Regions from separate parts of the Citrobacter pasteurii genome, predicted to be linked through region 3. Evidence: predicted binding sites of a transcription regulator. Region 3 holds the regulator's gene; each other region holds the start of a gene.
What was found. Region 3 encodes CRP, which controls carbon source genes, mostly activating them, when cyclic AMP is high. Its sites were predicted from a motif close to ATGTGANNNNNNTCACAT; they were not measured.

Region 1: the regulator CRP is predicted to act here: its motif matches at 1,267-1,284, upstream of rbsD (D-ribose pyranase).
Region 2: the regulator CRP is predicted to act here: its motif matches at 1,923-1,940, upstream of I6L54_RS08950 (YfcZ/YiiS family protein).

The regions. Positions count from the first base shown of each region.
Region 1 covers NZ_CP077262.1:260,742-264,025, forward strand. The annotation lists gene rbsA (ribose ABC transporter ATP-binding protein RbsA) at 1-756, opposite strand, end outside; gene rbsD (D-ribose pyranase) at 764-1,183, opposite strand; gene kup (low affinity potassium transporter Kup) at 1,376-3,244, opposite strand.
Region 2 covers NZ_CP077262.1:1,852,307-1,855,590, reverse strand. The annotation lists gene fadJ (fatty acid oxidation complex subunit alpha FadJ) at 1-47, opposite strand, end outside; gene fadI (acetyl-CoA C-acyltransferase FadI) at 47-1,357, opposite strand; gene I6L54_RS08950 (YfcZ/YiiS family protein) at 1,534-1,818, opposite strand; gene fadL (long-chain fatty acid transporter FadL) at 2,190-3,284, shown strand, end outside.
Region 3 covers NZ_CP077262.1:659,227-662,510, forward strand. The annotation lists gene I6L54_RS03155 (YccS/YhfK family putative transporter) at 1-1,330, opposite strand, end outside; gene crp (cAMP-activated global transcriptional regulator CRP) at 1,382-2,014, opposite strand; gene I6L54_RS03165 (OsmC family protein) at 2,321-2,725, shown strand; gene I6L54_RS03170 (phosphoribulokinase) at 2,824-3,284, opposite strand, start outside.

The sequences.
Region 1 (3,284 bases), 400 kb from region 3:
CGCTTTTTCCAGACGCGGGTACTGATCTTCCAGCTTACGTCCCACCATCATTTCAATCAGCGAGTCTTCGGTAAGCGATGCGACTTCACGCTCGGCAATAAACTGCCCGTCGCGAAAGACGGTTACGTCATCGCAAATCTCGAAGATCTCTTTCATGCGGTGAGAAATATAGACAATGCCGCGACCCTGGGATTTCAGTTCGCGGATGACGCGGAACAGGGATTCGGTTTCGGTGTCGGTGAGGGCATCCGTCGGTTCATCCATAATGATGACCTTCGATTCAAAGCTCAGCACTTTGGCAATTTCGACCATCTGCTGATCGCCAATCGACAGCTCACCGACCAGCCTGTCGCTTTTAAAGCGCAGATTGAGTTTGGCGAGCAGCAGATCGGCTTCGGCGTACATCTTTTTCCAGTTAATTTTGCCAAAGCGATTCACAAACTCGCGACCGAGAAAAATGTTCTCGGCAATAGTGAGTTGCGGGATCAGGTTCAGCTCCTGGTGGATGATACCGATTCCGGCTTCCTGGGAGGATTTCGGGCCGTTAAAGGTGGTCTCTTTACCCAGCCACAATAAGGAACCGGCATCACGGGTGTAGATTCCGGTCAGCACCTTCATCATGGTGGATTTGCCCGCGCCGTTTTCGCCCACCAGCGCCATTACGCGGCCTGGGTAAACATTCAGCGCGGCGCCGGATAGCGCTTTTACGCCCGGGAACGCTTTATCGATCCCTTTGAGTTGCAGTAATGCGTTCATGATGGCCTCAGAACGTGACGCCAGCACAGAGAATGATATTCGCATACGGAGAACATTCTCCGCTGCGAATTACCGCCTGACTGTCTGCGGTTTGTTTTTTGAATTGTTCATGCGTGGTGTAACGAATTTCTATGGTGTTTCCCTGGTGTTGTTGCAGTTGCTCAATGTGACTGAGCAACGTTTCGTGGAGTTGCGGATTATGTTGTTTAATTTCCGACGCGAGAATGGCCGCCTCGACCTGCATTTCACGTGTAACCACATCCAATACCTGCATAAAAGAAGGTACGCCCTGGGTTAATGCCATATCGATACGCGTTGTGCTGTTCGGGATGGGTAAACCTGCATCACACACCACCAGCGTATCGGTATGCCCCAGACGGGAGATCACCGATGAAATTTCAGAGTTGAGTACCGTGCCTTTCTTCATTTTCTTTCCCCACTAGCGAAACGTTTCGCTGAAGATAAGTGTAGTTCGAAGAGTGGACAGAAAACCACCGCGACGTTACGAAAATGTGATCACCATCGAAACGTTTCGCAAGGATTATCATGAGATGAAAAGAAAACTGAGAGGGGTCAAACAAAACGCCCCCTTTCACGATGAAAGAGGGCGTTAACAACATTAAATCTCGACCTGCGTACCGAGTTCAATAACCCGGTTCGGTGGGATTTCAAACTGGTCCGGCGCGCGCAGCGCATTGCGCTGTAGCAGCAGATACAACTTGCCGCGCAGGCGCAGATACCATGGCCGCTTGCCGACAATCAACGACTCGTGCGACATAAAGAAGGAGGTTTCCATCATCCGACAGCTTAAGCCTTCCAGACCGCAGCGGTGGAATACTTCTTCAACGTTTGGCGTTTCACGCCAACCGTAGCTGGCCACCACGCGCCAGAAGGTAGGCGACAATTGCTCAATCTGCACTCTACGTACATTGTGTACATAGGGCGCATCTTCCGTACGCAGCGTCAGTAGAATAACGCGTTCATGCAACACTTTGTTGTGTTTGAGATTATGCAGCAGCGCAAACGGGATAACGTTCAACGCACGGGACATATACACCGCTGTTCCCGGCACGCGTACCGGTGGGGATTTCTCCAGCGAGGCAATCATCGCCTCCAGAGAGTTGCCGTGCTCATGCATGCGACGCAGCAGACGGAAGCGTTCGCTTTTCCAGGTCGTCATAATAGTGAACATCACCAGACCCAGCGTCAGAGGCAGCCAACCACCGGAAATCAGTTTATCGAGGTTCGCGGAGAACAACGGAATATCAACGCACAAGAACGCCACCAGAATCAGGAAGACGAAGTATTTATTCCAGTGCCAGTTTTGCCGCGCCACGGTGGTCGACAGAATGGACGTCAGTACCATCGTTCCCGTTACCGCAATACCATACGCAGCAGCCAGATTACTGGAGTGCTCAAAGCTCACGATCACGATAACCACGGCGAAATAAAGCATCCAGTTTACGAAAGGAATATAGATCTGACCCGATTCCATTTCTGAGGTATGGATAATCCGCATCGGCGATAAATAACCCAGACGCACAGCCTGGCGCGTCAGTGAGAATACGCCGGAGATAACCGCCTGAGAGGCGATAACCGTTGCCAGAGCGGCAAGGATCAGCAGCGGAATCAGCGCCCAGTCCGGTGCCAGCAGGAAGAACGGGTTTTTAATCGCTTCGGGATGCTTTAACAGCAATGCCCCCTGACCAAAATAATTCAACACCAGCGAAGGCAATACGACGGAGAACCATGCCAGGCGAATCGGTAACTTACCGAAGTGGCCCATATCCGCATACAGCGCTTCAACACCGGTAATCGACAGCACCACCGCGCCCAGCGCAATAAAGGACAGCGTTTTGAATTCCAGGAAGAAATGCACAGCCCAATACGGATTTAGGGCATGCAACACTTCCGGATTTGCAATAATGCTGCGAGCACCCAGCACGGCAAGTACCAGGAACCATATCAGCATAATCGGCGCAAACAGCTTACCGACCATGCCGGTACCGTGTTTTTGAATCAAAAACAGCAGGGTAAGTACGATAATAGAGAGAGGAACAATCCAGGTGTCCAGTTGTGGAGCAATAATCTCCAGACCTTCAATCGCCGACATCACCGAAATCGCTGGCGTAATCACCACCTCGCCATAGAAAAAGCTGCCGCCAATCAATCCCATAATTACCAGCATCGAGGTCGTTCGCGCCGACGTATTACGCCCGGCTAACGACATCAACGTCAGGATCCCGCCTTCCCCGGCGTTATCAGCACGCATAACAAATGACAGATACTTAACGGAAACAACCAGAATCAGCAGCCAGAAAATCAGCGAGAGAAAACCAAACACGGCATCACGTTCAACGCCAAAACCAAACTGCCCGGACAAACATTCACGAAGCGTATAAAGTGGGCTGGTACCAATATCACCGTAGACAACCCCAATGGCCGCGAGGGTAATCGCAGACAATGATTGCTTATTATCAGTGCTCATAGACTCGTCTTTCGTTTATACACATCATCGTTCAAGCTAC
Region 2 (3,284 bases), 1.2 Mb from region 3:
ACGTTATCCAGACGCACGTTGAGCGTAAAAGCCGATGTCATTTCCATTATTCTGCCTCCAGAACCATTGCCGCACCCAGACCACCCGCCGCACAGGCTGTCACTAAACCAAACCCACCGCCACGACGGCGTAGTTCATGGAGGGTTTGAGTGATCATGCGTGCACCGGTGGCGGCGAATGGGTGCCCATAGGCAATTGAGCCACCCAGCACGTTAAATTTACTGTCATCGACTTCGCCAGTGGCGTGGGAGCGCCCAAGCACTTCGCGGGCAAAACGCTCGCTGCCCAGCAACTGGAGGTTCGCCAGCGTTTGTGCGGCAAAGGCTTCATGCATATCAATAAGCGTTAAATCCGCCATGGTTAACCCTGCGCGCTCCAGGGCAAGCGGTGTCGACCACGCCGGCCCCAGCAGCATGTCCTGCCAGACATCGATGCCGGTGAAGGCAAAACTACGCAGGTATCCCAGCGGCACCAGCCCCAGTTCTTTCGCGCGCGACTCCGTCATCATAATCACGGCGGCTGCGCCATCCGTCAGCGGGGTGCTGTTGGCCGCGGTAACGGTACCGTGTTTTCTGTCAAATGCCGGACGCAGTTTGGCGTAATCCGCCAGCGTAGAGTTACCACGAATATTGTTATCTTCTGAAAAAGGATCTTTAAAGGGGGGGATGTAGGTCGTCATCACCTCATCTGCCAGTTTTCCTTCAGCCCACGCCTGAGCTGCTCGCTGATGAGAACGGTGCGCCAGCGCATCCTGCTGCTCACGCGTGATGCCATAAGTTTTAGCCATTTGCTCGGCGGTATCTCCCATGCGTAAACCGGTGGAATATTCAGCCACTGCAGGTGGCACAGGCATCAGGTCGCGCAAGCGTAGCCGGGCAAAGAGCTTCAGACGTTGCCCGGTTGTGCGGGCTTTATTGACATCCACCAGTACTCGCGCCAGCTTTTTGCTGACGCCAATAGGCAGAACGGAAGAGGAGTCTGCGCCACCGGCAATCCCAGCTCGAATAGTACCGACCATCAGGCTTTCAGCGACATTCGCCACGGCCTGAAAGCTGGTTGCACAAGCCCGGCTTACGCTGTAAGCATCTGTATGCACATTCATCCCGGTTCCCAGAACGATTTCCCGGGCAATGTTGGGGGCTTCCGGCATTTGCACCACCTGGCCAAAAACCAGCTGTTCAATCACATCAGCAGGTATTTCGCTGCGGGCCAGCAATTCACCAACAACCATTTTTCCCAAATCAACGGCGGGAATGCCATGAAACGCGGTAGCCTGACGAGCAAATGGCGTACGCAATCCGCTCACGATGGCGATACGGTCGCCCTGGCGGGTAACCAGCGGTAAAGCCTGACTCATAACACTCCCCTGTAAAAAATAATAATAAGTGGTCTGACCTGATCACAGTCTTAACCAATTTTTTACATTTAGCCAAGCGGGGAGAAAAGAAAGTGAGAGCTATGACACAGTGAATAGTCACTGACTGTTACGAAAATGCCCTTGCCACCAGGTGGCAAGGGCATGAGCAGAAGGGATTAACGCAGGCCCAGCTGGAAAATCAGCGTTTCAGCTTCACAGGCAAAAACAAAATCGATATCCAGACGCACACCCTCTGACTCTTCAGTGAAAGTCGGGGTGATTTTGCAAGGTTCAGATTCCACGCTACGTGCCTTCTCAGTCAGAGCGGCCAGCGTTTCTTCTGCCTCTGCGCGATTCGCGAACACGCGGCTGTAGGAAGCGGTGCAATCGGAGTTGTCCATGATGGTGCCAACATCCATACAGCAGCAAACCGGGGTTTCATCAGCACTGCATTTACTCATTGTAGATTTCCTCTGTATTCGCACCCGAGGTGCCAGATAAACGATAGGGACATTTTACGCTCCCATTATTCGCCTCTCCAGTCGTTAATTGTGCGAAATGAGATAAGTGACAGAAATCACACTTAAAAATGATCTAAAACAAAAATCGCCCAAACAGGTGAGTGCGTACACCCGCAATTTTGCCAGCTGGATCGCGTTTCTTAGATCAGAATTGAAAATATTTATAAACATACTTGCAACATTCTGGCTGGTCAGACCTATACTCTCGCCACTGGTCTGATTTCTATGTGGTACCTCAGACCCTACACTTCGCGCTCCTGTTACGGCATGTAACATAGTTTGTATAAAAATAAATCTATGAGGTTATGGTCATGAGCCAGAAAACCCTGTTTACAAAGTCTGCTCTCGCAGTCGCAGTGGCAATTATCTCCACACAGGCCTGGTCTGCAGGCTTTCAGTTAAACGAATTTTCTTCCTCTGGCCTTGGCCGGGCATATTCGGGTGAAGGCGCTATTGCAGATGATGCTGGTAACGCCAGTCGTAACCCCGCGTTGATCATGATGTTTGATCGCCCTACTTTCTCTGCGGGTGCGATTTTCGTTGACCCGGATGTCGATATTTCCGGGCGTTCGCGCATTGGTAATGACGCCAGCCAGGATAATATCGCCCCAACCGCCTGGATACCGAACGTGCACTTTGTTGCCCCGATTAACGATCAGTTTGGTTGGGGGGCGTCAGTTACCTCTAATTATGGTCTGGCAACGGAGTTTAACAATAATTATGCAGCCGGCTCGATGGGCGGAAAAACCGATCTGGAAACGCTGAACTTAAACCTGAGCGGCGCCTACCGTCTGAATAATCATTTTAGCTTCGGCCTCGGTTTTAACGCCGTCTATGCCAAAGCGAAGCTTGAGCGTTATGCGGGCGATCTGCCGCAGCAGATCGTTGCAGGCTCTGGTGGCCGGGTTCCTCCCGCACTGGCCGCACAATACCCGGCAGATACGCAGATTGCGCGCCTGAAGGGTGACGAATGGGGCTTCGGCTGGAACGCCGGTATTCTTTATGAAGTGGATAAAGATAACCGTTACGGTTTCACCTACCGTTCGGAAGTAAAAGTTGACTTCGACGGTGATTACCGCAGCAGCCTGCCATCAATGGACCGTATTCCTGCGCAGTTGCGCCCGGTGTTCGCTAGCCTGCCTGCTGGCACTAACGGCAACACAATCGACGGATCACTTGATCTGAATCTGCCAGAAATGTGGGAGTTCTCAGGTTATAACCGCGTTGCACCACAGTGGGCGGTTCACTACAGCATGGCATATACCAGTTGGAGTCAGTTCCAGGAACTTAAAGCGAAAGGCAGCAACGGCCAGACGCTGTTCTATAAAGAAGAAGGTTTCAAAGACTCTTACCGCATCGCGCTGGGTACTACCTACTACTACGATGATACCTGGACATTCCGTACC
Region 3 (3,284 bases):
GCAGCATGCCTGCCAGCGTGTAACCTTCCTGAATATGAAAGTGCAGCGTAACACCTGCAATCACCAGGCCGACAAGCGTGCCCACCGAGCGGTGTAAAATACGCACCCGGGTTGCCCCGTAGCCATTTTGCGTGACGAACAGGATTGTCATCAAAATCCAGTAGGGTTTGGGCAGGTGTAAGGCGCTGCCCATCAGGCTGGCAATGCTCAACATGACGCTGATGCGTCCGGCATTACGCAGCGCCGGGGATTTCAACGACAGATAGCTTTTCAGGGCAGGGATCAGCGGCAGCCGACGCTGCTTGTCAGCCATTAAATCCCGTGCATACAGCGGGCGCTGGGTGCGTAGCACGCGGGCAATACGGCTGAAGTGCCAGTAGCAAAATTGTCCTACCGGATTGTCCGGATGCTGGTTGGCGATTTTTTCCAGCGTGCCAATTTGTTTATCCATTGAAAAACGCGTCGGCAAGCGGTGATACAAAATGTCATCAGCCAGAACGCGAAGGCGTTCGGCGACGGTGCGCGCATTCCAGCGAATCACCTGTTCGGCGTGGCTACGTTCGACCAGCTTTTGCACCTCTTCCGGCTGGTGGAGGCTAACGGAAATATGTTCCTGTAGATCGAGCGCCTCCTGAAAGGCACGTAGCAGGCGCTTATAATCGTTGTTGCGATGTGCCGACAGCATATGCATTTGCTGATAGCACTGGGTAATCAAATCCACCGCTTTTTGTTGGCGTACCAGTAGGGGAGGCAGCGCTTTTTCGGGATCGGCATGCTGGGTCAGCAGGCTGTACTTGGCCTCACAGTAATCGGCTAATTCGCGGTACAACAAACTGAGCGATTCGCGCAGCGGCTGCTCGCGCCACATCCAGAACCAGAACCAGTTGAACAGGCCGTACCATACTGTCCCCAGCGCATAGATCAGCAGTGGCTCCCAGACGGGCATGTTGCCGGCCAGACTCAGTGTGAAAATCGCCGCGATCAGCGAGGCGGGCAGAAGTCGCGCATGTAACGGGCTTAGCTCGGCGGTCACACCGAGAATCAGCGTCAGGCCGGTGAGGATCAGCGGCAGCGGTATAGTCTGTGCCAGCAGTAACTGCATAATCAGGCTGCAGCCGGCAAACAGCGACGCGCCTATAACCAAACGTTTGAAAAAGCGCTTATGCGGGGTATCAAGACCGGCAATATTGCAGCAGGCAGGGACGAGGGAGAATAAGAGCCCCAGATGAAGCTGACCGATGATCAGACCGACAGCCACAGGTAAACATAGCACCAGCGTCTGTCGTAGTGCGTAGTTGATCTCGGGGTGATAAATCAGTCTTCGCCACATCGGAGCAAACAAAAATGGCGCATTACTACGTAACACGCCATGTCGATGGGATTAACGCGTGCCGTAGACGACGATGGTCTTACCATGCGCGGAGATCAGATTCTGATCTTCCAGCATTTTCAGGATACGACCAACGGTTTCACGGGAACAGCCAACGATCTGGCCAATTTCCTGACGGGTGATTTTAATCTGCATGCCGTCCGGGTGAGTCATTGCGTCAGGCTGTTTCGCCAGATTCAGCAGAGTCTGGGCGATACGACCAGTTACGTCGAGGAAGGCAAGGTTGCCTACTTTTTCAGACGTTACCTGCAGACGACGAGCCATCTGAGAAGACAGACGCATCAGAATATCTGGGTTGACCTGGATTAATTGGCGAAATTTTTTGTAGGAAATTTCAGCGACTTCACATGCGGTTTTGGCACGTACCCAGGCGCTACGTTCCTGGCCTTCTTCGAAGAGGCCTAATTCACCAATAAAATCGCCCTGATTCAGATAAGAGAGGATCATTTCTTTCCCTTCTTCATCTTTGATCAGCACTGCCACTGAGCCTTTAACGATGTAATACAACGTTTCCGCTTTTTCACCCTGGTGAATCAGCGTGCTCTTCGATGGGTACTTATGAATATGGCAATGAGACAAGAACCATTCGAGAGTCGGGTCTGTTTGCGGTTTGCCAAGCACCATGCGCGGTTATCCTCTGTTATAAGCTGTCTCCAGAGCCAAAAAACAACCTGTCTCTGGGTTTGCAAAAATGTGCTTCCCGCTACCTGGGAAGGGGGCTGTCAATACGTGCGACGGCCTGTAATGTGATGTCCTCTGCATACATGCAGTACGTCAATGTATTACTGTAGCATCCTGACTGTTTTAGCATAGCTTTCGCCGTGTGTCTCCTGGTGTCTCGCTTCAGCATGACGCAGGTCGCCTTCCGTTGCGAGAATTGTTATGTACGCGTAATCTGTCAGGAAAATTGAAACATTGGAGTTACGAAATATGCAAGCGCGTGTAAAGTGGGTTGAGGGGCTAACCTTCCTCGGTGAGTCCGCCTCAGGCCACCAAATTTTGATGGACGGTAACTCTGGTGATAAAGCGCCGAGTCCGATGGAGATGGTGTTAATGGCGGCAGGGGGGTGTAGCGCCATTGATGTGGTGTCGATCCTGCAAAAGGGTCGTCAGGATGTCACCAACTGCGAAGTGAAGCTCACCTCTGAGCGTCGTGAAGAAGCGCCGCGTCTGTTTACCCACATTAACCTGCATTTCATCGTAACGGGTCGCGACCTGAAAGATGCTTCCGTCGCGCGTGCGGTAGATCTTTCGGCGGAAAAATATTGCTCCGTGGCGCTGATGCTGGAAAAGGCGGTGAATATCACCCATTCCTATGAAGTGGTTGCCGCGTAATTGCTGATGCCGGATGGCGGCGTTGCCTTATCCGGCCTACAGGGTGATGTTGAGTCGTAGGCCCGATAAGCGAAGCGCCATCGGGCGCTTTCCACATATCACTCTATCTTTTTGCCTTCCATCAGGCGCTGGACCAGCGGCAGCATAATCAATTCCATCGCCAGACCCATTTTTCCGCCCGGTACGACCAACGTATTGATATGCGAAATGAATGAGCCCTGCAGCATCGCCAGTAGCCACGGGAAGTCGATCCCTTCCAGATTACGAAAATGAATCACGACAAAGCTTTCATCGAGTGACGGAATGCTCTTGGCGGCAAAGGGATTAGAGGTGTCGACGGTCGGTACGCGCTGGAAGTTGATATGCGTACGGGAAAACTGTGGCGTGATGTAATTGATGTAATCGTCCATTGAGCGCACCACCGAATCCATCACCGCTTCGCGCGAGTGTCCACGCTCGCTGGTATCGCGGGTCAGCTTCTGGATCCACTCCAGGTTGACGATCGGCACCACGCCAACCAGCAGATCGACATGCCGCGCCACATTTTGTTGCGGGGTTA